3 regions of the Sphingomonas sp. TX0543 genome follow, and region 3 is predicted to be linked to each of the others. Evidence: predicted binding sites of a transcription regulator. Region 3 holds the regulator's gene; each other region holds the start of a gene.

Region 1 (10,460 bases), 620 kb from region 3:
GTTTCGTCCCGGTCAGATACGACCGCAAGGTGAACAGGATCCGCTGCGTCTGTTCGAAGTCCGGGCACTCGACATTTACACTGGTGACAAGATCCGGTGGACCGAGACCGATCACCAGCGCGGCCTGCTCAATGCCGACCAGGCCCGGATTGTCGCAGTCGACAAAGAGGCCGTCGTGGTGAAGACATCCTTGGGCGCAGAGCACAGGCTGGAGCAGGGCGACCCGATGCTCCGCCGTCTCGATCTCGCCTATGCGCTCAATGCCCATATGGCGCAGGGGCTGACCTCCGATTGCGGCATTGCGGTCATGGACAGCCGCGAGTGCAATCTGGCCAACCAGCAGACGTTTCTGGTCACGATCACACGGCTGCGCGACGGCCTCACCCTCTACGTCGACAATGCTGGCAAGCTTGAAGCGGCGGTCGAGCGCAATGCCGGTATGAAGCGCTCTGCGCTGGAAACGGTCGATCTCCTCCGCGACGCTGCGTCAAAAGGGCAGGCCAAAGATCGTGTCGATCTTGCACCGGAACGCAAGCCGCCAGAGCTTGACCGGTCGATCACCAAGCCATTCGAGATCGGCATCTAGCGACCTGCTGTCCCCATGCGTCCGCACACTGCCGGTTGACGAGAAGTTCTTTATTTGTTCTCATTGGCCCATGCCACGAATCTCCGACGATATCCTTCTCACGCACCTCGAAGTCGCGCTGGCCGTTGCGCCGGAGCGCACGCTCGTTCGTCTCAATGCCGATGATCCGCGCGCCCAGCGCAGCGCCAGGGTCGATCTCGCTCGTCATCTGGTCGAACGCATGCGCGGCTTCACCATCGAAAGCGACAGCCATGGCGGCGCAGGCGCGCAATCCTGTCTCTTTCCCGGCGATCTTTCGCCGATCGGGTGAGTGAGGCAGTGTGGTGGCCGCCGCCTATTGGAGCGGCCGGTCAGCACTTTCTGAAGTCAGCTGGACGATCCGCGCAGCTATAGCCTACCAGGTCTGAATTCCCGCGGCATCACCCGCGAGAGCAAGCGCGCCAATCTGTTCGGCGACATGAAGGGGCGCCTTTTCACCGTGTGTTTGCAGGACATGGTTGGCGCAGGCCCAGAGTTCCCAGTCGCTGAGCATCAGCCTAGCGCGTTCACGACCGCGCTAACCGTAGCGTATAGGCCATAGGCGACGAAGGCGGCGGCAAGAAGGAATTCGATGCGGAGTTTGAATGCTGTCGGACGAGGCTGGCCGGCCAGCCATATCTGTTCGCAGGTAAACCCGTTGAACCCCGAACGCTCCCCGACCACTTCGACGCGAGAGCCGATAAATTTGCGTACCTGGCGGGTGTTGTCGAGTTCCCAGGTCCCGCCACCATCGGTGCGTAGCACCGGTCCGTTTGCCGCCCGCTCGACGATGCCGGTCAGATGCGTGGTGCTGTTCACCGGCAAGCCGGGCCTTTCCAGTAGCGATCCCAGCGCAAGACAGTGCCGGTCTTGATCATGGCGCATGACAGATCGGCACCTGACGGCAGGCGGCACCAGGCAGCGGTCCTGTTTCCGCCTGCGCCCCCCTCGGAGCGGCATGTCAGTCGCGGCCCCCTTACCACCACATGACCGGTCGAGATCGTTCCGCGCGCGCCGCCCATCAGCTGTACCAGCGCATCGCGCGCGTCAATCGCCGAGGCAGCGGGGCAGGGCTGATTGGTCCGGCAGGTGCCGTCCATTTCCCGCGCAGCGATGCCGGCGATCCGAAGGTGAGGACCTTCCGCACACCAGACTGGACCGTCACCATCCCAGACGTGGGTCGGTGTGCAGGTGAATGGCTGTCCGGAGGCGACGATGGAGGCGGCAAGCAAGGCGAGTATCATATGGCTCCCTTAGAGTGCTCGTCCGAACCAGAGAACCCGCCCGACGATATTAAGAGTCCGCTTCTCGAGACCGCGCCAGCTCGGATAGGCCGGGTTGTCGCTCAGAACTGAGGCGCGCTTGCCCTGCGGTTCGAGTGCAATCCGCTTGACGCTCAGCATGTCGTCCATCCGCAGGACATAGATCCCGTCTCTCAGGCGCGCCTGGCCGTCCCCGAGATCGACCATCACTTCGTCGCCATCATGAAGGGTTGGCTCCATGGAGTCGCCATGCACGGCGATGATCGACAGGCTCGATGCCTTGCTCGCGGTAAGCCGGCGTAGCCACTTCTCGTCGAAGCCGAACTGCGCTGATTTGGCTTCCATTTCGGCCAAAGCGCCGTGGCCAGCTGATGCCTCGACATTGAGCAAAGGCACATGCACCAGTTCGACGACCGGGCAACAACGACGGGCCGGGGCGCCGAGAATCTTCTCATCGACCCCGAAAAATCGCGCGAGTACCGAGCGATCCTGCTCGTCCAGCTGCCGCGGGCTGCCGCGCCGAATGTACTGCTGGATGTAAGCGGCATTGCGCCCCAGAAGGCGCGAAACCGAGGAGTAATTCGCCCCTCGTTGCTGGATCAATTCGTCCAGGGCTCTCCGTGCGTCGTCCATGACTGCCAGTCCTATCGCGGGCACCTAGGAAAATCGATCCTAGACTCTAGGAGGCCTTCCTAGTAAGGACATAACAAGAACGCAAGCGCAAAGCGAGTCTACGGCCATGGAGCTTCTGGAGCAGATTGAGGAATATCTGGTGCAAACCCGGACGTCGCCGAGCACCTTCGGTCGGTTGGCGGTCGGGGACCCCCGCTTTGTGAAAGATTTGCGGGCCGGTCGCCGACCAAGGACTGGGACACGATTGCGCGTGCTGACGTATATATCTCCGCCGCAAGGGATAGGCGAAGGAACTGTCGTCAATAAAATTTGCCAGACATACTTGCCTCCGGCCGTCATGCCTTAACGGCTGATTTATGCAGACTTTCCTGTGAGATGGTAGCGTCTTTGGTCCTCAGAAAAATCGACGACGATACTTGATCCCGAGTTGCGGAGAGTCGCCAAGGCCGAATGCACTGTATTTGCTTTCCAGCCGGTTTCCTCAACAAGTTCGCGGATTGTCGCCCCACTAGCTCGCATCAGCATGCCGACCAACAGCGCCTGCTTAGTTCCTGCCCGGGGCAAGCGCTGCGGCTTGTCACTTCTGCTTTCCGTAACGTGCGTACTAGCCACGCTGTCAAATGCCCTCGATCTGCACAGGTTTGGCGCTGAAAACCATTAGGTTGTCCGGCTCGGATGCAAACCAAGCATAGCTTCCCCAAGCCAGACTGCTGACGGTCTTGCGAAATGTGGCAGTGTCGCGATCAAGATAGGCAGTGACGAAGGCAACATGCTCCGCAGGGAATCCGGCCCCTCGTGCGATTTCCAACAGCGCCGTTTTGCGCGCGTCATTCACCGGTCCATCAGTATGCACGACCTCGATGAACACAAGCAGAGGATGAACTGGCCCCAAATCGACGAGCACGATATCGGGCAGACTCTTGTCGGCCGGTATTGTTAGACCGATTGCCTTGGCCAACTCGTCATCCCGCGCGACTACTTTGTTGCCGCTTTCGCTTAACGTGATCACACCAGGCTTTTGCAGAAACTTTGGTGCAAAGACCTCAATCACTGCCTTGGAAATATCGGCGCTCGGTCCGGTCGCCATGCGGCGGGTTTCACCGTTGGGAAACGTGACCAGCTCGTAAGTGCCGCCGGCGGCAGCCCCTTTGCGCACGATCGCGATGCGCGCGAGCGCTCCCGCATTGAGGTGCTTTTCGCGCCAAGCGGCCGACTTGGCTATGAAGGTCGCTTCGTCGAGATTGGGTGACAATAGCTCCGCGAACTCGGCTTGTAGGGCATACCGCCCTGCCGACGATGTGGTGGCTACCGGCCGATCGATGACGGCGCCATTTTGGAGCAGAGCATAGCGGATTGTATCGTCTCGGATCGATTCCCGCGTGTTGACCGCATACCATCGATCAGGAATGTTCAAGCCTTTGCTGGATTTCATCGACACGGGCACCCAAGCTGCGCGGTCATCGTCACCGGTCAGCGCCGCCTGCGCGTCCGTCATCCGCGTCACCTGATCGGGCCGGAGCCAAACTCCGTTTCCTTCCACAGCACCGACGTAGAGCATCACAAAAATGGTCTTGGCCGCAATTTCCCAGATCGAATGCTCGCGGTTCGCCGAACCTTCGGGGAATACTTCCGGTAAGCGCCCGTGGATTTCCTTCCATGGTAGGAGCGGCGGAAACATCATGCTTTAAGGCCATAGAGGCCGCGCAGGGCCTTTTCGATTTTCGCACGCGGCGCGTCCTTTGCGACAAGTCGCTCAATTTCTGCCATGGCCGAGGCAGGCGGTAGCGGGATGGCCTCCAATTCAAACGCCGACACGGCGACGCTCCCGCTGATGCAACGGAACACCTGATCGACCACATCGCTGTTGAGTACGGTGGCGACGGTAGCGGGGGACACTTTCGGCTTTCCGATCGCGCGCACCATGTTCAGGTGGTTTTCGACAATTACTCCGCCGTGCACTTCGATGAAGGCTTGCGGCAGTTCGGCGGAAATCAGACGTCGTGCCTGCTCCTTCGCTGTAGTACGCTGAACGAGCACGCACCCCTGATTTACGATAAGCCAGTCATCCCCAGTTTCCGTCTTGAAGTAGGGTGCATGGTTCTTCTTCTGAGCACGGAAAACGAAACGCCCGTCAGCTGTCACCGCCTCGGCCCAGATCAGGGGAAGAAGTCCACGCGCTGCACGAGCGCGCATCTGCGGTTTAAACCTGTTCCACACGAGCGGGCCGGTTGAAACTCCATATCCCCAATCTGATAAGCGCGAGGCCATGGCCTCTGCCGCCTTGATGAGCCCGACGTGTCCTGGTTCGCGCGGCGCTAGCCACGGCGCGCTAGCGTCCCCCGGCAAGCCGACCTTCCCATTCTTATTCAGGCGCGCCTCGCGCTCATTATCAACATTAAGATAATGGACCTGGAAACGATCGCGCTTTCCGCCCTTGCGGTACAGCGCGAGGAGGGTTTCCTGAAGCACGTCCTCGAAGACACCACGACGCGCATGCACGAAATCAATCGCGACTGGTGGAGCCTCATCTGCGAGAAGCTGGCGCAAAGCAGTATAATACTGCCCCCCCAGCACACTTGTGGGCGTCAAGTAAGCAATAACACCGCCTGGTCGCGTCCACCGCAGGGCAACGTCTGTGAACACCCCGTATAGGTTGGCATGGCCGTAGAGGCTCCGTGCAAAGCGCGTGCGTTGCGCGGCCGAGAGGGTCACGCGTCCATAAGGCGGATTGCCGATCACCAAGTCATATTTGGCCGACGGCGTTTCTTCGAGCGTGTCACAGACTTTCACGAAGACCGGCGAAGCGCGGCCGCACGCCATGCTGAGATCAGAGAGGAAGATTTCGAGTGCGGCCTGTGACAGAGACGCCGCATGCGGATCAAGTTCTAGGCCCGCAAGACGTGTGCCGAGATGGGCAAGGATGAAGGCAGGCTCGCTGCCTTCAAGCGCCATGCGCATGCGTGCGGCGACTTCCAACAGGAAGGCGCCCCCACCGCTCGCCGGATCGAGCACGCGCGCACTTGACCAGTCAACGCCGCCTTCTGTGGCGAGATCTAGCAAGCGCTGGGTCAGTGCCGGGGGCGTATAAAATGCCCCGAGGGCGCTGCGCTCCCTTCCAGGCAATAGGGTCGTGTAGAGACTGGTTAGGAAGTGGCTGCCTTCGAGGATCGGCAACATTGCCGCCTCGCGCCCGATGGATGTAGCCAGCTGACGCGCGGTTGCGTCGAGCTTCCCACGCACCGTTACAAAGGGAGAACTGAGGGTCAATTGAGGTGCCACACAGTCAGCAAAGGCTTCAATCGCAGCCCGCGCGAAAAGGGCTGCTTGGCTGGTGCGGCGTGTCTCCGGGATTGTTTCCGCCCAAGCCCGTGACATGACACGCGCGCGCGCCAGTTCGACGCGCTTGGAGTCGATGGCAGCGGCTACGCTGGACGCCGTGGGCTTTTTCAGCCGTGCGGCTGATCTCGAATTCGTCATATGATCCCCCCTGGTCGCGCCCCATCTGCTTTTTGTTTGAATGGCGCTACTTGGATTTTGTCGGCGCGCTTGCGGACTTCCGCAATGTCATAGCTGGTCTGCATGTGCATCAACTGCTCAATAGGCACGCGAAACGCCTTTTCTATGCGCACAGCCATTTGAGGCGTTAGATCCGCGCGACCGTTGAGCAAGGCCGACAGCGCTGGACGAGTCACTCCAAGCACTTGGGCTGCCTCTGTTACCGACAAGCCGTTGGCTTCCACTATCTCACTCTTCAAGAAGCTGCCGGGATGGCTGGGCATAAGCAGGCTGGTTTCACTTCGCATACATCAATCTCGATCAGCGCCGGGTTATGCCAGCGTGCCCTGTAAAGAGACGCTTTACAAGCGGTTTTTGTTACCATTTCGTTCTCCGTGTCAATGCATTCGTGATTCGAACCTTGAGGAGAGGCTGCGCTCTCTCCGCTGCGGGGCAGATTTCCCTGTTCCCTGACCTCGTTTATGCTATGTTCTAAAGGGATCCGAGATGAACGCTATCATGACGAAATTCGACATTGAAGGCACCGAGGCGCGGGGAACTCGCAAGTGGGAAGGGTTGTCTGAAGTCGATCAGGCGATCCGCGATAATCGCCTGATGGAATATCGGATCAAGAAGTCATGGGCTGATCCGTGGTCGCAAGCCTTGACGGTTGCAGTCCTCCTGTTACTCGCGATCTTCGTCGGCTTTGTGCTCTATTGGGATGTCTTGAAGGGCTGACGCTTCACCACTCTTTGACATCATCGGCAGCCTCAGCGCTTGCGCCCTGTGCTCCCTTGGTGATGGCATCCAGGCGTCCTCTTGATCCGCTGATCTTCTCGCGACCGGCAGACTGAGCTCCCAGAACCTCACCACGGATATTGCCGACGCCCACTTGCGGCACTGTGACAGAGTTCCCTCTGCCAGTCTGCGCGCGCCCGCGTACCAATCCGGCGCCAGAGAAAGCCGGACGGGACACGGCCTGTCCGGGGGCGAGTACCAGGCGATCGTTGCTCCCGTTGCGAAGCTGCTCGGCATAACTTTCAATGAACTTTGCCTGCAATGCCTGGCCTTCCGGACTAAGCTGGAAAGTGACGTCGTCGAACCGAGCGTTGCCATAATAATCGCGGTTGCTTTCGATCTCGGCGAGACCCCATTCTCGGTAGGATTGGGACAGATTGAGATTTGCTGCGGCGCTGTTTCCCTCGAAGAACGACGCTTGGCTCTCAAGGCGGTTGGCAAGTTCCTCGGCCCGGCGGGCTTCGATTGTGAAGCTCTGTGCTTCCGTCAGAGATGCGTTCATGCCGCTCGCGGTGCTCGAGATCGACGAGCTTGATGAGGTACTGACTGAGCGAACGAACCCATCGCGGGTGCTCGACCAATTGCGGCTGTTAGCCATCTGGGACAGGCTCCCGAAGATGCGCGAACGGTCTTCCGAAGCGATCCCGATGTCGCTATCGGTCCAAGCTTGGTTTCGACCACCCTTGGCTCCGATGTTCGCCGATGCCACTCCGTTCGTGATGCCGGCACTTGCGCCTGCCTCGCCATTCAGAAACCAGGAAACGGTGATGTCATCGGCGGCCCTGCGCGACAGTCCGAATTGCCGCTGCAGACTGGTCGATGCTTGATCGACCTCGCTGAATGCGGTCTGGATGCTGTCGGAGTTCGAGGTGCCGGTCGCGCTCTCGAAGGATGCGCCTCGGCTGAACTGGTCCCTGAGCTCACGGAACTTCGTCACGGCGCTGGTCGTCGATTCCGTGGCGACATTGGCATAGGTCTCGCTGTTGGCGCGGGCTTGTGACGCCATGGTCGAAAGCCGCGATGTGAACTCCTGGCCCAGCGTCGGGGTGAAGGGATAACTGGAGTTCGGGATCTGGTCGTAGCTGCCATCCGGGAAGCTCGTGGTCATCGAGCCGGTGTCGCTGAAGGTTCGCGTCTGCGGCGCGCCATAGGTGAAGCTTGGGGCAATAGTGCCTTGGGCGAACTGACGGGTGAGAACGCTCGCGTTTTCGAAGCTGGTGTTGCCGAGTGACACGTTGCCGGTGCTCGCCTCTCGGGCTGCTTCTTCGGCCGCGTTCTGGCTTGGGTTGAGGTAGCTCGTCGCGTTGTGTGAGATTGCCATGGCGCCCTTCGCCACACCGCCGGCCAGGAACGGCACCGAGGCGATGAGGTAGCCTGCTAGCAGACCGATATCGCTGTTCACGTCTGCCATGCCGGTAAAGCTCGCAAGGCTGAGACCGTTGCTGCCCGTGACCGCGCTCATGTCAGCCGCACCCTTGTACATCAGCATCATGTGGAGGATCACGAACAGCGGCCCCCAAGCCGCGAGATAGAAGAAGCCTGTCACATAGCCCTTGAGTGCGACAGGGCCCGTCTTGGGGAGCAGGAATAGAGGAAACAGGACCGGGAAGAGGGCGTAGAAAAGCACCGTCAGCACGACGTTCAGGAGCGGGACCCACTTCATCGCGTTGCTCGCAATCGAACCATAGGTCCGCTCGGTCTGAATGTCGGCTCGGGTCTGGGCGTAGACGTCGACATTGCCCGCGCCGCTGCCGCCGGACATCGAGTGCATGGCCTGGCTCATCGCATTGATCGTCAGCGTCTGCTTGAAGATCTCGGTCGCGTTGGCCGAGACCCCGGTCAGGTACTGATAGGCGACCGGCAGATCGGCGAAGAGCTTCGCTTTGGCCAGCGCGGCCGTCTGGTTGGGGTAGAGCTGTCGGCCGAATACCGAACCCATCGCATCGACCAGTCCGGCCCACTGCGCATTGAGCGTGTCGTAAGCCTCGCGGCAAGTCACGATGTTCGAGCTCACCTCGCTAGTGGTCGCATCGCGGGTCAGGAACCGTTGCGCGCGAGCCTGGCTGCCCGGGGCTATCGTCGCCCAGATGTCGCCCGTCTCCGCCAGCTCCTTCATCGAGTAGCGGCCGAGCAAGACATCGTAGAACACGCACTGCCGGAAATGCTCATCGAGATTGGCGGCGAACTCGGGATCGGAAATCCGCAACGACCGGGTCGCATCGTAGAGCCGCGCGCCGTAGATCATGCCGTTCTTTGAATAGTTGAGATCGCCAGGCAGGCCGAACACCACCTCGGCCGAGCCCGTCAAATAATCGCCGACCTGGCTGGTAAAGCTCGCCATGAGAGCCAGGCCCAGCGGCACATTGCTGACATTGGCCGGCGCAAGGCTCGGGTTGAGCCGGTCGGTCACATGGACATCGAGCCGCGGCACCATCAGGCAGGAGTAGATGAGCGTGGCGCCCAGGAACCAGTTGATCCACGCCCGCCAGTCCTGGTTGAATGCCAGTGTCAAGGCGGAAAGGCCAAGACCCATCACCATGACCACCTGGAGCAGGCTTTTGTAGCCGCCGTTGCCGGTCCAGGCAGCGACTGCCTGGAAGACGTTGACCAGATAGTCGCCGCCGCCGACCGTGAAAATCTCGACCATGTCTATTGTCCCGCTTGGATGTGGTTGGCCCGGTCAGTGGGTGAGGGCGCGGCTTTGGACGCCGCGCGACCAGTCGAGCGATGCGGCCATGCCGGGAGACATTGAGGCAGCCAGCACGTTCTCGATGAACGCCGTCTTCTCGATGATCTGCAGCACCGCATTGACCTTGAGATGCGTGTTGGCCTGCCGATCAGCCAGCGCCTGACGCACGACATTGACCTGGCTCTGCCACATCGCGATCTTCGCTTCGTCGGCCCCAATGAAGCTCGACATTGAGCGGCCAGCCTCGCTGACAATGCGGTCGAGCACGGCAAACAGCAGGTCGACACTGGCGATCTCGGCCAGGGTCTCGCGGTCGTCGGTCGGCATGCCGCGGCCATAGGCCGCCTGGACGGTCAGGATCTTGTAGAGCGGGATCGATGCGACCTGCAGCAGTTCCTTCTGCTCTTCGGTGATCGCCGTATCATCGCGGATCGCCTGAACCATCCCGCCAATGAGCGCCGCGACGCGCGGCCGCAGCGCTTTCGATGCGGGCAGGCTCAGCGACTTGAAACCTGGGTTGAGGCACTTCTCCGTCTCGTCGCAGTCGAAAATGAGGACGTTGCCGTTCGTGGTGCCATCCAGCAACGAGGTCACAAGCGTCGACGAGGCTTCGCCAACGATCGGCACGAACTTGCCCGGTTCATCGTCCTTGGGCGGCACGTAGATGATCGTGCCCAACAGCGTCATGGCATATTCGGCGAGCTCTTCGTCGAAGCGGCCTCCGGGCGAGAAGAACGCCGACTTCTTGAGGATCGTCCAGGTGTAGTTTCGCGGCACACCGGGATTGACGTCGTCATACTTGCCCGACCCTTGCGCAGTCGTGCTCGAACGCTGCCCCCTTGTGCCGCAGCCGTGCTTGGCTGCGGCATAGTCGGTGAAAATGCCCTCGGAGTTGCCGATAGCTTCGCAGACCGCCTTGTCGGCAAGGTCGCCCTTCGGCCAGATCCCGCCTACCAATCCTTGTGCCATCTCGCAGGAA
Region 2 (10,460 bases), on a different contig from region 3:
TGACCTCGACCTGCGGCAGCGGTCGGCCTGCGGTGCCGGCGCGATCGGCCTGCGTGTCGTTGTAGTCTGTTGCACAGATGATAGGGCTAAGTTCGGTCTGACCGTAAACCGACATCATTCGGCAACCGAACCGCTGTTCGACCCGGGCCAGCAACTCGGGCGCGACGGGAGCCCCACCGGAAAACAGGATGCGGAGGCTGGAGAGGTCATAATCGGCGCGATCAAGCTCCGCCATCATGGCGGCCAGCATGGTCGGAACGCCGCTGGTCACTGTTCCGCGTTCGCGCTGGATCGTGTCCAGCATCAGCACCGGATCGAACAGGACCGGCAGGACCAATGTCGACAGGCTGGTGACCGCACCAAGCACGCCCAGCACCGATCCCGCCGTATGAAAGAGCGGCATCGGCGTCACCACCGTATCACCCCCTTGTCCGATGCGGGTTGCGACGAGCGATGCGTTGGTCACGAGCGCGCGGTGCGTGAGCAGCGCCCCCTTGGGCCTGCCGGTAGTGCCGGACGTGAACTGCATCTGCGCCGGAGCGAGCGGCGACACGGCCGGCAGCGGGGAACCGTGGCGATGCCGGGGGATGGCGGCGGCGACTTCACCGATCAGGATGTGATCGAGCGATGGCGCCGCGATGCGGGCGATAGCCGTCATGTCCGACCCGCGGAACGCCTCGACGTGGATCAGCGCCTTCGCCTTCGATCGGTCGAGGACATGCCGAAGTTCCTCGGCACGGAGCGACGGATTGGCGGTGACGAGGACCAGCCCTGCCAGCGCCGCGCCATATTGGACGATCACCCACTCGGGCACGTTCGGCGCCCACAGGCAGATATGATCGCCAGGAGCGAACCGTGCGAGCAGCCAGCGGGCGCACGCCTCCGCATCAACCAGCAACTCGACATAGGTCCACCGGCGATCGGTCGTGGCCGCGCCGGACACGGATGCAAGCCCCTTCGGCGCGGCTTCCACCAGTGCGGCACGATCCCTTGCCAGCTCCGCCGCTCGTCGCAAGGCGTCGCCCGCAGTCATCTCCCACACGGGTCGGGAGGTATCGGCGGCACGATAGGATGAAGTCAGTCCCGAGGTCATGGAGCGGGTTCCGAGGGTGGTTGATGCAAGAGCAGCCGCGCTGCGTCGATCCAATGCCGCAGCAACCGGTGACGATGGTCTGTGTCTGACCGAAGGACCCCCGATACGGCTATGCCGCGAACCAGTTCGAGGGTCAGGGCGATGACCGTCGCGCAGCCGGGCAGGTGGGCAATCGGTGCGAACAGGGCAGCGACGACGCGGTCGCGCTCGGCGCGGGCAGCGCGCTCGGGTCCGCGCAGCGCGGCATGAAGCTGGCGGTCTGCCCGGGCTACGGCCCATAGTTCCAGTTCGGCGAGGTAGGACGGGCTTTCAGCCGCAGAAGCCAGCGACACAATCGCGTGTGCTAGGGGATCGACGCCCGGTGCGGCGGAGCGATGCTCGCGCAGCACTGTGACCTCGTTGCGACGGACCAGTTCGGCCACGGTCGCCGAGAGCAGCTCGGCATGGGTCGGAAAATGATGCAGGAGCGTACCGCGCCCGACCCCTGATCGCTTCTGCACCTCCAGCGTCGTCGTGCCGGCGACACCGCACTCTATCAGCACAGCGACTGCGGAGAGAAGGATGTGATCGCGCGTCGCCTCGCGCTGTTCGCGGCGCGTGGACCGACGCACCGGCCCCTGGACGGCGGATTTGCTCTCCATGGCCGGACAATCTGATAGTCAGCGTTGACTGTCAATGATGAACGCTGATAGTCAGGTCTGACCAAGGAGAGATGCGATGCCCGAGTTCTCGACGCTGCGCGTGGATCACGATCCGTCCAATCGGCGGGTCGCGCGGCTGTTGCTCAATCGTCCCGAACGGCTGAATGCGATCAACGACGATATGCCCGGCGAGATACGCGCCGCGGTCGAATGGGCGGAAGCGGACGACACCGTTCACGCGATTATCGTCGAGGGCGCGGGGAAGGGGTTCTGCGGCGGCTACGATCTGGTCGGCTATGCCGAGAGTGAGGACGATCATCCCTGCCAGCAGGAGCGCGATCCTTGGGACCCGATGGTCGATTACGCGCACATGAAGCGGAATACCGCAAACTTCATGGCGCTCTGGCGCTCAAGCAAGCCGACGATCGCCAAGGTGCATGGAGCCGCTGCCGCTGGCGGCAGTGACATCGCGCTATGCTGCGACCTCCTCATCATGGCCGAGGATGCCCGCATCGGCTACATGCCTACCCGCGTGTGGGGCTGTCCGACGACAGCCATGTGGACCTACCGCCTCGGCCCTGCGCGCGCCAAGCAGATGATGTTCACCGGCGACCTGATTTCGGGGCGGCAGGCCGCGGACTGGGGATTGGCAAACCTCGCCGTGCCCGCCGGGGAACTGGACGATGCGGCATTGAAACTCGCGACCAGGATCGCGGGCGTGCCTGCGAGCCACCTCGCCATGCACAAGCTGGTGGTCAATCAGGTCATGCTCAACATGGGGCTGGAACAGTCACAGATGATGGCGACCGTCTTCGATGGAATAACCCGTCACAATCCCGAGGGTCTATGGTTCCGTCGACACGCACAAGCTCACGGCTTCAAGTCGGCGATCGAGTGGCGTGACAGTGGCCGCTCCATTCCTGAAGGGGACGAGGCTCGTCGCCTGATCCGTGAGATCGACAGTGCGCCCAAATAATCTCCGTGGGCGCGATAGGTGACTCCCTTGAACAGCGTTCCCGATTGGGAAGGTTCAGGGAGACGGCTGACGGTCGCAAGGCGCGCCGGACGGCAGGGAAATAGCCGTTTTCCCAAAATATGTTCCCGATTGCTCATTCCCGAAATGGCCAGTTGGAGACGGAGAAATGGGACGATCCGGCCCGTGAAATGAACCCGCCTTTGACATCCGCCCGGAGCGGATAATGTGAGCAGCCATGTCCGATTGCGAGCAGCCCCGGATGATGGCGAGCACGCTGGCAGCTAATTTGAGCAGGATGCTACCCGCCAGTGGCAGAGAGCGTGAGCAGAAAAACCGGCTGTTTGCGAGCAGACGCCGCTACGATTGCAAGCGCCTACACCTACCCGGTGCCGCGCGAGATCTTCCCGACGGGCAAGAAGACAGCGCGCTACGGACTGGTCGTCAGGCGGGCAGGGGAGGGTAACCGTCCGCTCGAACCGGTCGCGATGGAATGGGGCTTCCCGACCAAGGTAGCGAGCAAGCGCGACCCGGCGGTCAAGCTGGACAAGTTCGTCACCAATGCGCGGAATCTCGCATCGTCGATGTGGAAGCCGTCGATCGCGAATCCCGATCGGCGCTGCCTGGTCCCGTTCACGCACTTCGCCGAGCCGCATCCCGACGGCGGGACGGGCGACGATGGCAAACCCCGCCAGATGTGGTTTTCGCTGCCCGACCAGCCCATCGCCTTCTTCGCCGGTCTGTGGCGGCCGACCGAGCGCGGCGATGCCTATGCCTTCTGCACCACCTCTCCCAACCCCACCGTCGATCCCTGGCATCCCAAGGCAATGCCGGCGATCCTTCACCCTCGCGATCTACGGCATGGCTCGACGGCAGCTATGAAGACGCCCTGAAGCTCGTCCGCCCCTACGAGGGCGAGATGAGCGCGCAGGAGGCAACTCCCGATGGCGGCGCGACGTGAACCGGGCTAAGGCCGGTCCAATCATTCACCACCGGGACGTGTTCATGACGACGACATCCGATCTGGCCGAACAGCTCTCCAATACCCATGGCCTCGCAAAGGCGGACGCCAGGAAGGTCATCGATGCGATCCTTGCGAACATCACCGCGGCTGTCGCGACCGGCGAGGAAGTCAGCCTCAACGGGTTCGGCAAGTTCAAGCTGAAGGACACCCCAGAGCGCCAGGGGCGCAACCCGTCGACGGGCGAGGCGATCACGATCGCGGCGTCACGCAAGCTGACGTTCGCGCCGGCGAAGGCGGTCCGCGATCGGATGAACGGCAAGTGATAAACGGGCCAGGGTTTTAGAACGCTGGCCTAAACTGAGGGGACTTCATGGCCGATACCGCAGCCGACTACCGCGCGAGGGCAGCGGCCGACCTTGCCGAGGCCCAGCAGCTCGTTCTGCCCCATGCTAGGGACCGTATGCTGCATTCGGCCGATCGCTGGTCGAAGATGGCTGATGCGGCCGATCGCCGTGTCCGGTAACGAAAGCACGACGGTCGCGCTCGACGTGGCTAACTGGTCAGCGGTCCAGGCAATGGTCGAGCGTCTCGACGACAGGGCTGTGATAGCGATCTACGAGCTGGCCGAAGGCGCTGGTCCGGTCGCGGACCTCGCGGCCGCACAGATGGAAAAACGCAACCTCGACTATTGAGCCAAGTTAAGAGTTCGGCCGCTGGTTAAGCCGCTGTTGCCAAGCCGGCACAAGCCACGTTCCTGTTTTGTTCGATAAGATATCTTATGTTAAATCAAAGACTTAGCTTATTTCCGGCATCGGTCTTGCAGAGACTGACGTGGCTTTTCCGCAGCTAAGGCTTGGCCAGTCAGTCGCGAATTAGCCGCGCCGTCGATCCCGCGCGCGAGCGTGTCGCGGATCTTCGTAAAGATCCTGCAGCGCGCGCAGCCGAAACGCGTTCCACCAGCGTTGCCAGCGATGCTCCTCGGCATCGTGGATCATGTGACATCGCTGGCATAGCGCGGCGAGGTTCCGCGGCGCGCTATTGCTCGGATCATGATCGAGGTGAGCACAGGCGAGCACGACATAGGTGATCCGCACGACGTCTAGCGCGAACAGGTCGCCGACGTTCACCCGCCGCCCCTCTCCCGATCGCCAGCATCGCGCTTCGCTATCCCACCAGCGCCCATCGCCCAGATGCGCGACGTGCCGAAGATGCGGTCGCCGGCAGCGTTCGCAGCGCCCTCCTGCCCGCACGAACCGGATCTGGTCCGACAGCAGCGGCCAGTCGATCGGGTACAGCCAGCGGTTTTCGGGGCGGATCGGCATCCATGACTCTATGAGTCATGCGAAATGAGAACAAAAGGAAAATCTCGTTCCCTTCATGTTCTTATCCAGCATATCATGCGCGCATGTCCGCGTGTGTGATTCCCCTGTCCCAACCGATGCCGATCGCCGATCTGCCGCCAGCGTTTCGCCTGAGGGTGGTGAGCGCGGCCGGCGCTGGCTTCCCCTCGCCTGCCCAGGACTGGGAGGAAACCGCGATCGATCTCGTGGCGCTGCTGCGCCTCGACCGCGCCGCCAGCTTCGTGTTCCGGGTCAGCGGACAGTCCATGATCGACGCTGGAATCTATGATGACGACGTGGTGGTGGTCGATCGCGACGCCACGCCGGTTAGCGGCCGCATCGTCATCGCCGTGGTCGACGGGGGCTTCGTGATCCGCCAGTTGGTCTGGCGCGACGGCAAGCCGGTCCTCGAGGCCCGCAACGCGCGGATGCGCTACGACGCGGTGATCGCGGATGAGAGTGTCGAAGTGTGGGGCGTCGTCCGCGCCTCCGTGCGCAACCTGCAGGGCTGACCGCCATGTGGGCGATCGCTGACGTCTCCAACTTCTATTGCTCGTCGGAGAGGGTATTCGACCCGTCGCTGCGCGATAAACCGCTCATCGTGCTGAGTAACGGGGACGGCTGCGCCATCGCGCGCTCCGAGGAGGCCAAGGCGCTGCACATCAAGATGGGTGCGCCGATGTTCAAGATTCGTGATATCGTCCGCGAGCATGGCATCCAATACCGCAGCAGTTCCTACGAATTGTATGCCGACATGAATCGTCGCTTCAATCAGGTCCTCGCCGAGCACAGTTGCACGGTCGAGGTGTACTCGATCGACGAATCGTTCTTTCGCCTGCCGGTGCTCCCGAACGGCCTGGGCGACGTGGCTGCCGCGCACCGCGTGATCGCGGCCGTCAAGCGTGCGACGGGCCTGCCGATCCGCATCGGGCTTGGCCCGACCCGGACGCTGAGCAAGGTTGCCAACGCCCTCGCCAAGGCGTCGGAGAAGGTCTGGAAGGGCGTGGTCGACCTGCACGACATCGAGCTGCGGCGGCGCCTGTTCGCGCAATGGCCGGTCGAGGAGGTCTGGGGCATCGCGCGAGCGATGACCGAGCGGCTGCGACCGCTCGGCGTCAGGACGACGGCCGATCTTGCCGCCCTCCCCCCGGAGGTCGCGCGCGACGTGGGGACGGTGGTGCTGGAGCGGCTCGTGCGCGAGCTGAACGGCGTCGAATGCACCGATTTCGAGCCGGAGCCGCCCCCGTCCAAGGCGACCGCGGTGACCCGCTGCTTCGGTGAGCCGGTGCGCGAGGTCGCGGCGCTGCGCGAGGCGATGGTGCGCCGCGCGGTCCGCGCGGCCGAGAAGATCCGCGCGCAGGATCTCGCTGCCACCCGCCTGATCGCCTTTGCCCACGGAAGCCGGTTCAAGCCCAACGCGCCGTCCGCCTCGCGCATAGCGCGGCTGTCGCCGGCGACCAATGATCCGCGCGTGATCGGCGGTATGGCGGGCCGCATGGCGGATGTCATGTACGAAACTGGCGGCGTCTACACCAAGTGCGGCGTCATGCTCGAGGGGCTGGAGCCGATGACCGCGCACCAGGCCGACCTGTTCGCGGTGCCCGATCCGCGATCCCCTGCCCTGCTCGCCGCGATCGACGGGCTCAACGGGCGGTTCGGCCGCAACACGATGCGGCTTGCCTCCGAGGGCTTTGGCCAGAAGAGCTACGACACCAAGCGTGCTTTCAAGAGCCCGTCCTGGACCACGCGGATCGATCAGGTGCCGATCGCGCGGTGAGATCAATAGCGATAGCCTGCCTGCCGGCAGGCCGCTGCCAGCTTCATCACTCGCCCATCCTTCGCGCCGTACTGGCGCAACCGTGCGGAATAGCTGTCGCAATAGCTTTTCGCGCGAGCGGACAGTGGCACCCCGTTCGGACCTCGCGCGGTCGCCGCCCCGCCCCGTTCGGCATAGCCACGAGCAGTCGCTGACTGAACCTGGGTGCGCGCTTGCGCGCCCAGATCGACTGCGCCGGGCATGTCCTGCGCGCCGGCAGGGGTCGCGATCGCGAATATCCCGACCGTGAACACAGCAACCAGGCTACGCATTCGATGTTCTCCCTCGAATTTCCGTCAGGCCATCAACGATTTGGCGGCAGCATCGTGCCGGTCGCGGGAGCGATTATGGATGCATGTAGGCGCTTGCAATCGTAGCGGCGTGTGCTCGCAAACGGAGCGATTTTCTGCTCGGATTATCTGACAATGGGCGGAGCAGTCTGCTCACGCTAATTGCCAATGTGCTCGCCATCATCCGGCGCTGCTCGCAGTCATGGTCGCCTGCTCACATTATCTGCCAGCGGGAGTGGCGTCAGCGTGGCACCCGGATGGAGCCGTCCGCGATCCCTTCGGCGATATTTGAGAGCATGACGGCGTAGCGGTGCAGGCCGGGGAAGCGACCGGCGTTTCTCTCGATCTCTTCGCCGTATCCGGCATCGAGCAGCGCCTTGAAGTCCGGCATCACGTCGAACATGCCGCCGAGCAGATCGATATCGGAAGCACCGATCAGCAGCAGGGCATTCGCATGGGCGTCGAGGCGTTTCATCGTCTCCAGCATTTCGGTTTTGGTCATCGCACCCTTTCCGCTTGCGTGGTGTCATCGCCTATTATGCGCTGGCCCTGTTCGCGAAAACCTTCCTTTCTGACGACCTCGCGGGCGGGCCATGACGACAACGCATTTCTGCGGCCCGCCGCTTGTCAGAACTGTTCTGGAAACCTGCTTCGCAAAAGCGCTTGCCGGCTACGGGTTTGGAGAGCCCATTGGCACGGAGCGTGAGCACAACGCCCCGTTTGCAAGCAGCGCCGGTGATGGCGAGCACACTGGCAGATAATTCGAGCAGGACGCTCCCCGCCAGTGGCAGAAAGCGTGAGCAGGAAATCAGGCTGTTTGCGAGCACACGCCGCTACGTGTAGCGCCCGATTCTTTGTTGGCCGCCACCACATCTCCGCACACGGTATAGCCAAGCCGTTGGTAGAGTGCGAACGCCCGGTCGTTGCGAACAGCAACGTGGAAGATCAGGAAAGGTATCCTGCGGCGACGTACCCATTCCTCGGCGGATTTCACCAGACTTGTTCCGAGCCCACGTCCCTGCCACCGTGTCCGGATAGCCAGATTAAACGAGGCAAATTCGGCAGCGCCTTCGATGCACACGCTCCGCACATCTATGTAGCCGACGAGGTCGCCTATGCGTTGCAGGACGAAGATGCCTCGTTCGCCGGCTACGGCGGCGCTCAGCTCCACAGTTGTGCGGCGCAGGAGTTCCCCTCGATCTCGGACATCGAAGATCATATGTTCCGCTTCGCGAGCGAGGGCGATCTTCAAGCGTACCAAAGCTTTAGCGTCGGCAAGGTTCGCCGGGCGTGGCTCGCTCCAACTCCGCTTTCCGCCTACTTGAGCTATCGAACGCGCCGGCGGGAGTGGGGGCGCGTATATCGCCTGTGTCATGTGAAGACTTGGGCTCCCTGTAACGCGCGCGCGCGCTTTGGAATCGCGAGTTTGCCGAGGGATAGGTGACCAGAGCGGAAAGCGTGACGTGGGGAAAGCTGCGTCGGACAGCTTAGGCTGCGTGGCCCGTCCGCTCCACGCTGTTTCCGCTTCCAAAAGGCAAAAAGCCCAAGCAGATTGCCTGCGACAGATACAAGATCAACGGCCAAGGCGAACGGTGCGCCAATGAGAAGATTGTGGGCCAGCCAGAAGGGGGCGGCCACGAGAAAGACCATCTTCATCCGCGTCGTTGATCGCTGGGTCCGTGCCATGAAGGAAGCAGCCCCGCCGCAAGCGGCAAGGCCGGATAGGAGCCCATGCCAGGTCGCCACGGTAAGCAATAGCAGCGCGAGCAACGTCGCGCCGTCGAGCGCGAGCTTGGCAACCCGGTCACGAACCACCAGCGCGACGGTGAGCTGCATCAGGGAAAGAACGCATGCGGCCGAAGCGGTAGGCGCGCCGATCAGCGCGAAGTGCAGCGCGAAGGCGCACGCGCCGGTGCCTTGCACCATGAGCGCTCCCCGGCGCGAGGGTAGGAGCGGCCAGCTCACCACGCAGCCGAGGCCGACGATGCCGAATAGGATCGCAGCTAACCCGGTGCTCGCAAACGTCTGATCGAGGAAAAGCGACATCTATGCTCGCGTCGGGGTTGGTCCGGCTTCCACCGTGAAGGAAGAAGGTTAATGTGACGTTGTTGTCGACCGCTTTCCCATCGCGAGTCCCGGCCACAATGGCATTTGGCTTTTGTTGCGGACTGGTTCATTCTGCGCCTAGGGCGGCGCTCTTCCCTTTGGGTTCCGCCCGTGTTTGGACCAGGACAATGGTGCGTGACGCTTTCAAGCTTCTCGCCATCTCGACGTCGCTCGTGCTTTCTGGCTGTGTCAGTCCGCGAGAAATGGCCGCTCGCCATCGGGCGGCGTGTGCGAGTTATGGCTTCCAGCCTGGAACGGAGAGCTATGCGAATTGCCTTCTTCAGCTCGACGTAGGTGATTACGGCTACGGCCATCACAGGGGTGGCGTGCCGTTGTTTCCTGCCCGGCATCGGGCGCCCGCACCGCCTTTCCCTATCGCCACGCAAGACTAGGGTCGGCTACAGTTCACTGATGCTCCTTCGTCCTCACCTATTGATCTGCGCACTTTCGCTCGGCAGCGCCGCGCCCGTGGCGGCTCAGCAAGCGGTGCCTGCCGCGCCACGAACCGTGGCGGGTGCTTCGAAATTCATCCAGGACATGCTGACCCGCGGCACAGCCGTCGCAAAGCCTTGGCCGGGTTTCGTGCGGAGCAGCAGGATCACGAGCGTAGGAGTGAAAGGTGGTTGCCTCGTTACGCTCACGCTCGCCGACAAAAGCGCCCTCAGCGTGAAACTCGATCAGGTGGTTGCGATCCGACCGCTTTACTCGGCCAACGCGCCCCAGGCGTCGGTGGAGATCAAAGGGGGCGCGCAGCCCTACGAGGGTCTCGATATATTCGTCGGGGACAACGACGCGGTGCGCCGCGTCGGTGATGCCCTGGAGTTCATGCGCCAGTCCTGTGATCCATCGGCGAAGACTGGTTTCTAAACCGGCCAGCGGCGTCTCACCGACTTTTGCAAGGTTCATATGCTCGCAACCGACCAAGTTGGCCGTTATAACCTCATTCTAACCGTCGCGCGCACCGTCGTCGGCGCGCCGGGCATGATGTTGTTGTCGTTGTAGGCGGACGAGAAATAATCGCTGTTAAGCAGATTCTCGACGTTGATTTGCGCCTCGATCTGGGGGGTGAGCTTGAAGAATGCTGCGGCATCGACGCGCGTGAAGGCGGGTAGGATGGCGGTATTGCTGATGGAGGTGAAGCTCTTCGACTGGTGATAGACCCCGACCCCGGCCCCAAGGCGAGGGGTGAGGTCGTAGCGGGTCCACAGCGAAGCCTGCTGTTTGGGAACCAGCGGAA
Region 3 (10,460 bases):
CGACAGGCGGTTGATACCGAAATTCAGCACCAGCACGAAGGCCAGCGGCGAGAACATCACGAGATATTTCAGGATGCCCGGCGCCATGAAAACCTGTGCCGCGAGGCTGTCGCGTCCGCCGCTGGCGAACAGCAACGCCACGATCCCGGTCAACAGAACGCCCGAGGCCATATAGTTATAGACCGAGAGCATATAGGACCGGAGACCCGCGTCATACGCGGCAGCCCGCGTATCGGCGGCGCTCGTCCCGAACGGGGCGGCGGTCGGCCGGGGGTCAGACCAGTTAGCCATTGTCACTTCGCTCCTTTATCCCGCAAAGAAATGCGCGGGAATGAGGGAAATATTGCCCGTCCCGCCGCAATTTTCAAGCGAACCGCCCGAAAGCAATCTTTCGTTACAAAGGCATCGTCGCATGTATCGTCTGTTCGCCGCGCTCCGCCCGCCTGCGTCGATCCGCGCCGCGCTGTCCGCGGTGATGAGCGGCGTGCCTGCCGCGCGCTGGCAGACCGATGCACAGCTTCACCTGACGCTGCGTTTCATCGGCGATGTCGATCGTCCGCTGGCGGAGGAGATCGCACACGCACTGTCCGGCGTGTCCGCTTCGATCCCGGAAGTGCGGCTCGCCGGCGTGGGACAATTCGACAAGCGCGGCCGATCCGATGCGCTATGGGCCGCCATCACTCCTCATGCCGAACTGGCCACGCTGCATCGCAAGGTCGATCATGCGCTGGTGCGACTGGGGCTGGCACCGGAGCGGCGCGCGTACCTGCCGCATGTCACGCTCGCCCGCCTGCCGCGCAGCGCAGGGCATGGCGCAGCGATCGAGCGCTGGCTGGCGACGCATTCGGGGCTCACCAGCGCCCCCTTCACGATGGGCGAGTTGATCCTGTACCAAAGCCGCCTCGGGCAGGGCGGTGCAAGCTATACGCCGGTCTCGCGCCACCCACTGGGCCGGTAGCGCGCTCAGCCGATACGCGTGAAACGCAACGCGCGCCGCACGGGATCGGCATCATCCAGCCGCACCGAGATCTTCTCACCCGGCTCGCCGGCATCGGTCGCCACGCGCGCCACTACCGGACGGTCGCAGAGCTGGATGCGCGCACCACGTTCATCGCGATCCAGGATGATCGCGGCGAACGCCTGCCCCTCCAGACCGTGCAGCGTGACCGCCTCCGCCATGTCGATCACCGCGCGGTCGATCGCGCCGGCGACGGAACCGGACCGTGCCATAACCGCGGGCAGCTTGCCGAACGCGACGGTGACGACATCCGGCACGGGCGCTCCGTTCGCGATCGCCAGCGCCGCCTGCACGACATAGCGATCCGCCAGTCGCCGCAGCGGGGCGGTCGCATGGGCGTAAGTCGCCGCTACCGCCGCATGCCATGGCACAACGCCGGGTTGGTAGGGCGCGTAGCTCGCCCCCTCGCCCGCGCGGCGGATGGCGATCATCATCGCCGCCTGCCGCGCGTCATGCCCATCCAGCTCACGCTGGAATTCGCCGAGCGTCGTCCCCGCCGGCCACACGATCCCCAGCGCCGCCGCAGCGTTGCGCAATCGCCCGATCGCGCGTTCATCCGGCCCTGGCATGACGCGGAACAGCCCGGTGTGATGCGCCAGCATCGCATCCGCCACCGCAAGATTGGTCGCGAGCGACATCGCCGCGTTCTGATCCTCCGCCGCCGCGCGCGGCCGGAACCGCAATTGCAGCCGGCCATCACCGTTCCGCGCAAGTTCCTGCTCCGGCGGATCGACGCGCGTCGCACCGCGCCGATCCTCCGCCGCGCCGACACGTGCGGCGAGATCGGCGAAACCGGGAGGCAGATCCGCCGGCCGCACATTCTCATAGGCGAGTTTAGCGCGGCTGCGGATCATCGCGCGCTCCACGCCATCCAGCCGCACGCCGCCGTCCGGCGCCACACGTACCATGAAGATCACAGCGGGCCGGTCCCCGTTCGGTAGCAGGCTCGCCGCGCCCTCGCCAAGCACCGGCGGATAGAGCGGCGCCTTGCCGTCAGGGAGATACAGCGATTCCCCACGCAGCCATGCTTCGCCATCGAGCACGCCACCCTCGTCAACGAACCAAGCCACGTCCGCGATCGCATAGCGCAGCAGCAGATCACTTCCTGCCGGCTCAATCGCGAAAGCCTGATCCAGATCGGTCGAACTCGCCGGATCGAGCGTGACGAACGGAATCGCGGTGCGATCGACATGCGCGGCAGGCGCGCGCCTCGCCGCCTCTTCGGCCGCCGCGAGCACCTGCGGCGGAAAGCTTTCGGGAACGTCATATTGCGTGCGGATCGCGGCGAGGCCCTCGGTCAGCGCGCGATCGGGATCGAGCAACGTCTTCATCGCGCGCAGATTATCGGCGGCGTCGCGCGCTGTCGATCATCTCGCGGTGGCCCCGGCGGCGGGGCCATGCAATGAAGGCGGGATGACACATCCTCCCCTTCTGCCGGTGGCCGAAGCGCAGCGGCGGCTGCTCGCGCTAGCTCCCACGATCGATACCGAGCAACTGGCGGTGATCGAGGCGGCTGGACGCTATCTTCGTGCGCCCGTCGTCGCGCAACGCAGCCAGCCGGCGCAAGACCTGTCCGCGATGGACGGTTATGCGATCCGCTTCGCGGATATGCCCGGCCCATGGCGAGTGATCGGGGAGAGCGCGGCCGGTCATGGCCATGACGGGGCGATTGATGCCGGAGAGGCGGTGCGCATTTTTACCGGCGCACCGATGCCGCCGGGCGCCGATACCGTGCTGGTGCAGGAAGAAGCGGAGCGCGACGGCGCGTTGCTGCGCCTCGCTGGAGAGGGGCCGCGCTACCGCACGCGGAATGTCCGCGCGCGCGGCCTCGATTTTCACGCGAGCGATGTGCTCGCCACCACCGGCGACCGGCTGACCCCCGCGCGCCTTGCGCTGATCGCGACCGGCGGCGCACGCACCGTGACAGTCAGTCGCCGCATACGCATCGCGCTGGCCGCCACCGGAGACGAACTGGTCGAGCCGGGCAGCGGCGGGGGCACTGGCCTGCCGGAATCGAACCGGTTGATGCTTCGTGCGATGCTTGCGGATCTGCCGGTCGAGTTCGTCGATCTCGGCATCCTCCCCGATCGGCTCGATGTTCTTACCGAAGCGTTCGCCAATGTCCGGGCGGACATGCTCGTCACCACCGGCGGCGCATCGGTGGGCGATCACGATCTTGTCCGACCCGCCCTGGAGGCGGCCGGCACAGCGATCGATTTCTGGCGGATCGCACTGCGGCCCGGCAAGCCGATGATGGCTGGGCGTCGCGACGACTGCGTGGTCGTCGGCCTACCGGGTAACCCGGTGTCGGCCTTCGTCACCGGCATGCTTTTCGTGCGCCCGCTCGCGGCGGCGATCGCGGGCGCGCGCGATCCGTTGCCGCAAACCACGCGCGCGACGCTCGGCGAGCCCCTGCCGGCCAATAACGAGCGCACGGACTATCTACGTGCGGAACTGCGCGGTGGCCTGCTTTACACCGCCGCGATTCAGGACAGCTCGATGCTCGCGACGCTGGCGCGCGCGACCTGCCTGATCCTGCGTGAGCCATATGCTCCGCCCGCGGCAATTGGCGAATCGGCGGAAATCCTGCCGATCGCTTGACCTCTCCTCGCTTGTTCCGTAAAGGTTCCGCGTCTGTTCGCCTGCGGAGGATCGCGATGCTTACGAAGAAACAGCATGAGTTGATCTGTTTCATCCATGATCGCCTCGCCGAAACCGGCGTTTCTCCGTCGTTCGAGGAGATGAAGGATGCACTGGAGCTGAAATCCAAGTCTGGCGTCCATCGGCTTATCAGCGCGCTTGAGGAACGTGGCTTTCTGCGCCGCCTGCCCAACCGCGCGCGCGCGCTCGAAGTGGTGAAGATGCCTGAACGGATCGAGGCGGCGCAGCGTCAGCCGTCCGCGGATCAGGCCCAGCCGGCGAAGCGCGCGCTTCCGCAACCAGCGAATGATGTGATCGAAATTCCGCTCCACGGCAGGATCGCGGCGGGCATGCCGATCGAGGCGTTCGAGGGTTCGTCATCGCTGCCGGTTCCCGCGGCACTGCTGGGGGCAGGCGAGCATTTCGCGCTCGAGGTGGCGGGCGATTCCATGGTCGAGGCGGGTATTTTCGATGGCGATTACGCGCTGATCCGCCGCACCGAGACCGCGCGTGACGGCGAGATCGTCGTCGCGCTGATCGACGACAATGAGGCGACGCTCAAATATTTCCGCCGCGAGGGGGCGATGGTCCGGCTTGATCCGGCCAACCGGAGCTACGATCCGCAGCGTTATTCGCCGGCGCAGGTGCGGGTGCAGGGCAAGCTTGCGGGACTGTTGCGTCGCTACGATTGAGGCGATCGCGCTCGCTGGCACGACGCTCCGGCTTTCGCGGGTAGGCGCCGGCGGAGGTTAGTGTCCTGGCGGCAATGACCCACGGATGCCGATCGCCCGCAACGTGAACCGTCGCGATCCTTCCGCTTGCAAGGCTGATGGCGATGCCGCCGGTTTTCTCCAGCATCGGGCGATCCAATAGCAACCATTGCGGCGTGCAGGCGCGCGGCAGGCGACGGTCGCTGACGACGATATCGGCCGCGCGACACGCCGCCACCATCTGCGCCCACGCCGGCAGATATCCGCTGCGCGTCGCAAGGATGCGCCATCGCCGGCCGCCTGCCATCCTTGTGATCATGCAGGCATCCCGACTGCAGGCGGCATCCGGCTGCTCCGACAGCGGCAGGGGATCATCCTCCGCGCCGGCATTCTCCGCCAGCATCCCGCGCACATAGTCCCCGGTGCGGTCGCGCAGTATCGCCAGATCGCCGCGCGCGGTGCGGATCGCCACATGCCGTCCGTCACCGGTAACAAGCAGGTCCGGTGCCGGCGTTGCCAGCGCCCAGCCCGCACCGAGAGTTAGCGGGATGAAGCCGAGCCGCCGCCATCGCGTCCGCCACAATGCCAGCCACAATCCGCCGACCGCCATCAGCGCATAGGCCGCCCCCGGCATTGCGGGCAACGCCGTCACCGAGCCTGGCGCGGCGGCCGTCGTTCGCGCGATCCACAGCAACAACGCGAGCGCCTTTCCGGTCAGCCACCACAGCGGGCCCCCGACCCCGATCGCGTCGAACAGCAGCGCCAGCGCCTCCAGCGGCATCACAACGAAGGTGGTGAGCGGGATCGCGACGATGTTCGCGAAAGCGCCGTAAATCCCCGCGCGATGAAAGTGATACACCGCGATGGGCATCAGCGCGAATTCGATCATCAGGCCGGTGAGGAGCAGCGATCCGCCATCGCGCAATATCCGCGCGATCCAGCCCTCGTCCCGCTTCATGAACCAGCGCCGGGCCATGGGATGCTCGTGCAGGGCGACGATCGTCGTCACCGCCGCGAAAGATAACTGGAAGCTTGGCCCGACCAGAGACTCAGGCCAGAACAGTGTCACGACGAACGCGCCCGCCGCAACCAGCCGCAGCGTCACCGCCTCGCGGCCGAGCGCCAGCGCGCCCAGGATCAGGAGCGCAGCGATACAACTGCGGATCGTCGGCACCTCGCTGCCGGTCAATAATGTGTAGCCGATCGCGGCGCCCGCCCCCACCACGCCCGCCAGCAGCGGCACCCGTCCGGTCAACGCGAGGCGGCTACTCAGGGCGAGCAGGCGCGTGGCGAGCAACATCGCGATGCCGACCGCCGCCGTGATATGGAGGCCGCTGACCGAGAGGAGATGCGCCAGCCCGGAGCGCCGCATCGCCTCCGCGTCGGCATCGCTGATCGCGCCGATATCCCCGGTGGCGAGAGCGGCCGCGATGCCGCCCGCACTCCCGTCAAGTTGCGCGTGGATGTGGCTGGACAGGCGAACGCGCAGCCCCTGCCGCGCATCGCCGCCCGACAGGACAGTCACCGGCGCGAACCCGCGCCCGGTGGCGCCGAGACCATCGAACCACGCGACACGCTGAAAATCATAGGCACCCGGCACCGCCGGCGGCGCTGGCGGCAACAGCCGCGCGCGCATCGACACCACCGCACCGGGCGCGATCGCTTCGGGCACGTCCGCCTCGGCGAGATTGATGCGGATACGGGTTGGCGCGGTATCCGGCGCGCGATCCAGCCAGCGGGTCGGCGTCATCGTAAGCCGGGTCAGTTCGCGCGCTGGCAACGGCTGGACCCGCGCTTCGAACCGCACGACCATTGCGCGCGGCAGCACCGGCGCCGCGGCGCGCTCCGCCCGCCACCAGATCAGCATCATCCCGAGCGCCAACGCCCCACTGGCCACGGCGATGCTCCACGCCAGCCGCCCGCCGCGATGCTGCGCTACGGCGAACGCCGCCGCCGCAAGAGCCAGGAAAGTCGCCCCGAGCCATGCACGCGGATCAGGCAAGGCGAACCACAGGATTACGCCTGCACCCAGGAACACCGGCAACCACAGCGCGAGCTGATCGCGCTCGGCCTCCAGCCATTCTTCGATGCCGGAGGTTTGAAGCGTCATCAGGCGCGTGCTAGGGGCGCCCCCGGGCATCGTTGCCATGTCGTAATTCAGTCTGGGAGCAAGCGCGCTTGAGCGCAACCACCGATCCCGCCGACGGGAGCGAGCGCAAGACCTCGGTCGTTACGCGTTTCGCCCCCTCCCCCACCGGCTTCCTTCATCTGGGCGGCGCGCGAACCGCGCTGTTCAACCTTCTTTACGCCCGCCATCACGGCGGGAAGTTCCTGCTGCGGATCGAGGATACCGATCGCGCGCGCTCGACCCAGCCAGCGATCGACGCGATCCTGAGCGGGCTTCGATGGCTCGGGCTGGATTGGGACGGCGACGCCGTGTTCCAGTTCGCGCGTGCGCATCGTCATGTCGAGGTGGCGAACGCGATGGTGGCAAGCGGCAGCGCCTATCGCTGTTACCTTACCGCCGACGAACTGGCCAAGATGCGCGCCGAGGCGGAAGCTGCGAAGAAGCCGTTGCGCATCCGCTCGCCGTGGCGAGACAAAGCGCCGTCCGATCCCGATGCGCCGCACGTCATCCGCCTGAAAGCGCCGCTGGACGGCGCGACCACGATCAACGATCTCGTCCAGGGTCAGGTCACGGTGGAGAACGCCGAGCTTGACGATCTGGTGCTCGTCCGTTCCGATGGCACGCCCACCTATATGCTGGCAGTCGTGGTCGATGATAACGACATGGGCGTCACGCACGTCATCCGTGGCGACGATCATCTCAACAACGCGTTCCGGCAGTTGCCGATCTATCGCGCGATGGGTTGGGCCGAGCCGGTCTATGCCCATATTCCGCTGATCCACGGATCTGACGGCGCGAAGCTTTCGAAGCGGCACGGCGCCGTGGGAATCGAGGCATATCGCGATGAACTCGGCATCTTGCCCGAGGCGCTCGACAATTATCTCATGCGGCTCGGCTGGGGCCATGGCGATGCGGAGATCATCAGCCGCGAACAGGCGATCGAATGGTTCGATCTGGCCGATGTCGGCAAATCGCCGTCGCGCTTTGACCTGAAGAAGCTGGAACATCTCAACGGCCACTACATCCGCGAGACGGACGACGCCCGGCTTGCGGCACTGGTCGGCGACCGGCTTGGCTTTGCTGGCGATGACGCGCGCCGCGAGCTGCTGATCCGCGCGATGCCGGCGCTGAAGCCCCGCGCCGCCAATCTCAACGAACTGGCCGACGGCACGACGTTTCTGTTTGCCGCGCGCCCGCTGACAATCGACGATGCCGCGCGCCCGCTTCTGGAGGGCGACGCACCTGCTTTGCTGTCGCAGTTGCACGCGGCCCTTGACGCGCTGCACAACTGGGATACGGAGGCGCTCGAAGATGCGGTACGGCGTGTGGCAGAGGCAGCGGGCGTAAAGCTCGGCCAGGTCGCGCAGCCGCTCCGCGCGGCTCTCACTGGTCGCAAGACCTCGCCAGGCATCTTCGACGTGCTGGCCCTGCTGGGCCGCGACGAAAGCCTGGCCCGGATTGCGGATCAGATGCGTTAGGCCGGGGACAAAGGAGACTAAAATGACGGATACTGCGCAGCTTTCTCTCTCCGGCAAGACTTCAGAATATCCGGTCCTGTCCGGTTCGGTCGGCCCGGATGTGGTGGATATCCGCAAGCTTTATGGCGCGACCGGCGCCTTCACCTACGATCCGGGCTTCACCTCGACCGCATCGTGCCGTTCGGCGCTGACGTACATCGACGGAGACGAGGGCGTTCTGCTGCACCGCGGCTACGCGATCGGTGATCTGGCCGAAAATTCCAGCTTCATGGAAGTCGCCTATCTGCTGCTCAACGGCGAATTGCCGGGGGCGGGCGAACTGGAAGCGTTCGAAACGACGATCACCCGCCACACGATGCTGCACGAGCAGCTCGCCACCTTCTATCGCGGTTTCCGCCGCGATGCCCATCCAATGGCGATCATGTGCGGCGTCGTTGGCGCACTTTCCGCCTTCTATCATGATTCGACCGATATTCACGATCCGAAGCAGCGGATGATCGCGTCGCACCGGCTGATCGCGAAGATGCCGACGATCGCGGCGATGGCCTATAAGTACAGCGTCGGGCAGCCATTTCTCTATCCCGACAATTCGCTGAGCTACACGGGCAATTTCCTGCGCATGACGTTCGGCGTTCCCGCCGAGCAATATGAGGTGAACCCCGTCGTGGAAAAGGCGATGGACCGGATCTTCATTCTCCACGCCGATCACGAGCAGAACGCCTCCACCTCCACCGTCCGACTCGCCGGCTCGTCGGGCGCCAACCCGTTCGCGTGCATTGCAGCCGGGATCGCCTGTCTTTGGGGGCCGGCACATGGCGGCGCCAACGAGGCGGCGCTCAACATGCTGCACGAGATCGGCACGCCCGATCGCATCCCGGAGTTCATCGCCCGGGCGAAGGACAAGAACGACCCGTTCCGTCTCATGGGCTTCGGCCACCGCGTCTACAAGAACTATGATCCGCGCGCGACCGTGATGCAAAAGACGGTGCGTGAGGTGTTCGAGGCGCTGAAGGTCAGCGATCCGGTTTTCGAAACGGCCCTGAAGCTTGAGGAAATCGCGCTGAACGACGACTATTTCGTCGAGAAGAAGCTGTTCCCGAACGTCGATTTCTATTCCGGCGTGATACTGTCGGCGATCGGCTTCCCCACCTCCATGTTCACCGCGCTCTTCGCGCTTGCCCGCACCGTCGGCTGGGTGGCGCAGTGGAACGAGATGATTACCGATCCCGATCAGAAGATCGGTCGCCCGCGCCAGCTCTACACCGGGCCGACGCAGCGGCCTTATGTCGCGGCGGACAAGCGCTGATGCGTATCGCACGCCCGGTGCTGACTGTGCTGGGCGTGCTCTCTTTCATGATGGGCATGCTGTGGATTGGCCAGGGGTTGGGATATGTCCACTGGCCGCAATCGAGCTTCATGCTCGATCAGCGCCCCTGGGCCGATCGCGGCGCGGCGCTGGCCGCAGTCGGCATTCTCCTGGTGCTCGCCGCGCGGCGTTTAGGCCGCCGGTAACGACAACACGAAGCGCGCGCCTTCATTCTCAGCGCTATCGACGCTGATGTCTCCGCCCATCGCGCGCGCGAGCCGCCGCGAGATATAAAGCCCCAGACCGCTGCCGCCCGGTTCACGCGGGTCCACCCGGGCAAACTTGGCAAAGATGCGCGTGTGATCCTCTGGTGCGATGCCCTTGCCCTGATCCGCCACGATCGCCACGATCCTGCCGCCATCGCGCTGCACCCTCAGCCAGACGGTGCCGCCCGGCGGCGAATATCGCAGCGCATTGCCGATCAGGTTGACGAGAATCTGCAGCACACGGCGGAATTCGCCGATCGCGACCAGCCCCTCCTCTGCGTCGCCAACATCCACGCTAACGCCTGCATCCGCCGCGCGCACCGCGAACAGACCTGCCGCGCGACGAAGCACATCGGGAAAATCGACCGGCTCGAATTCGATGCGGAAGTCTTCACGTTCGATCGCTTCCAGATCGGATAGATCGTCCACCAGCCCCATCAGATGGCGGCCGGCGCTCGCGATATCGGCGGCATAATCGACGTAATGCGCGTCGATAGGACCATCGACGGCAGCATTGATGCTGTCGGCATTGGCGATGATCCGGTTCAGCGAACCGCGCAGGATCCCGTCGAGCTTCACGTTGAACGCCGGCGCAGGCTCGATGCCCGTAGTGTCGTCGGGTCCGAGCGGCAGAAACACCCCGCCAACGAAGCCGGCGAATACCCCGATCGCATTGCGCCGCGCGGTGCCGGCCAGCATCACCCGATCGGCCGCCCCGCGAATCGTTGCCACCTGTCCGTCGAAATCATGCTGCGCCGCCACGGCCTCGAGCAGCGTCATCCCGCCGCGTGCATCCGGCAGCAACGTAAACAATTCCGTCAGCGGCTTGCCGATCAACATCGATGCATCCAGCCCGTGAGCCGTGGCCACGTCGGTCGGCAAGTGAACGATCCGCAGCGCCGCATCGATCTCCC

The links. The regulator LexA, encoded in region 3, represses DNA repair genes until DNA is damaged. The targets are predictions, from matches to a motif close to GTTCCNCNCTTGTTCT.
Region 1: a site for LexA is predicted at 2,570-2,585, ahead of ACM61V_RS17475 (S24 family peptidase). Genes of this name have one in related genera too.
Region 2: a site for LexA is predicted at 5,040-5,055, ahead of ACM61V_RS21705 (LexA family protein). Genes of this name have one in related genera too.

Annotation. Positions count from the first base shown of each region.
Region 1 is NZ_JBLZUS010000002.1:3,504,342-3,514,801, reverse strand. Features, by position in the region: gene mobF (MobF family relaxase) at 1-586, shown strand, start outside; gene ACM61V_RS17495 (hypothetical protein) at 657-896, shown strand; partial or broken gene ACM61V_RS17490 (DUF6961 family protein) at 984-1,118, opposite strand; gene ACM61V_RS17485 (DUF5818 domain-containing protein) at 1,118-1,423, opposite strand; gene ACM61V_RS17480 (thermonuclease family protein) at 1,420-1,845, opposite strand; gene ACM61V_RS17475 (S24 family peptidase) at 1,858-2,499, opposite strand; gene ACM61V_RS17470 (DUF3489 domain-containing protein) at 2,854-3,111, opposite strand; gene ACM61V_RS17465 (BsuBI/PstI family type II restriction endonuclease) at 3,116-4,180, opposite strand; gene ACM61V_RS17460 (HsdM family class I SAM-dependent methyltransferase) at 4,177-5,766, opposite strand; gene ACM61V_RS17455 (HigA family addiction module antitoxin) at 5,973-6,302, opposite strand; gene ACM61V_RS17450 (hypothetical protein) at 6,502-6,732, shown strand; gene ACM61V_RS17445 (conjugal transfer protein TraG N-terminal domain-containing protein) at 6,737-9,439, opposite strand; gene ACM61V_RS17440 (conjugal transfer protein TraH) at 9,473-10,460, opposite strand, start outside.
Region 2 is NZ_JBLZUS010000005.1:43,623-54,082, reverse strand. Features, by position in the region: gene ACM61V_RS21745 (AMP-binding protein) at 1-1,093, opposite strand, end outside; gene ACM61V_RS21740 (TetR/AcrR family transcriptional regulator) at 1,090-1,734, opposite strand; gene ACM61V_RS21735 (crotonase/enoyl-CoA hydratase family protein) at 1,811-2,710, shown strand; gene ACM61V_RS21730 (SOS response-associated peptidase family protein) at 3,031-3,600, shown strand; gene ACM61V_RS21725 (HU family DNA-binding protein) at 3,713-3,994, shown strand; gene ACM61V_RS21720 (hypothetical protein) at 4,042-4,194, shown strand; gene ACM61V_RS21715 (hypothetical protein) at 4,169-4,363, shown strand; gene ACM61V_RS21710 (hypothetical protein) at 4,544-4,993, opposite strand; gene ACM61V_RS21705 (LexA family protein) at 5,110-5,523, shown strand; gene ACM61V_RS21700 (Y-family DNA polymerase) at 5,529-6,788, shown strand; gene ACM61V_RS21695 (hypothetical protein) at 6,791-7,099, opposite strand; gene ACM61V_RS21690 (hypothetical protein) at 7,359-7,619, opposite strand; gene ACM61V_RS21685 (GNAT family N-acetyltransferase) at 7,926-8,492, opposite strand; gene ACM61V_RS21680 (YgjV family protein) at 8,489-9,163, opposite strand; gene ACM61V_RS21675 (hypothetical protein) at 9,890-10,090, shown strand; gene ACM61V_RS21670 (TonB-dependent receptor) at 10,156-10,460, opposite strand, start outside.
Region 3 is NZ_JBLZUS010000002.1:2,886,675-2,897,134, forward strand. Features, by position in the region: gene ACM61V_RS14480 (Bax inhibitor-1/YccA family protein) at 1-291, opposite strand, end outside; gene thpR (RNA 2',3'-cyclic phosphodiesterase) at 413-958, shown strand; gene ACM61V_RS14490 (RNB domain-containing ribonuclease) at 964-2,349, opposite strand; gene ACM61V_RS14495 (molybdopterin molybdotransferase MoeA) at 2,432-3,619, shown strand; gene lexA (transcriptional repressor LexA) at 3,676-4,350, shown strand; partial or broken gene ACM61V_RS14505 (ComEC/Rec2 family competence protein) at 4,427-6,478, opposite strand; gene gltX (glutamate--tRNA ligase) at 6,547-7,974, shown strand; gene ACM61V_RS14515 (citrate synthase) at 7,997-9,280, shown strand; gene ACM61V_RS14520 (hypothetical protein) at 9,280-9,486, shown strand; gene ACM61V_RS14525 (sensor histidine kinase) at 9,472-10,460, opposite strand, start outside.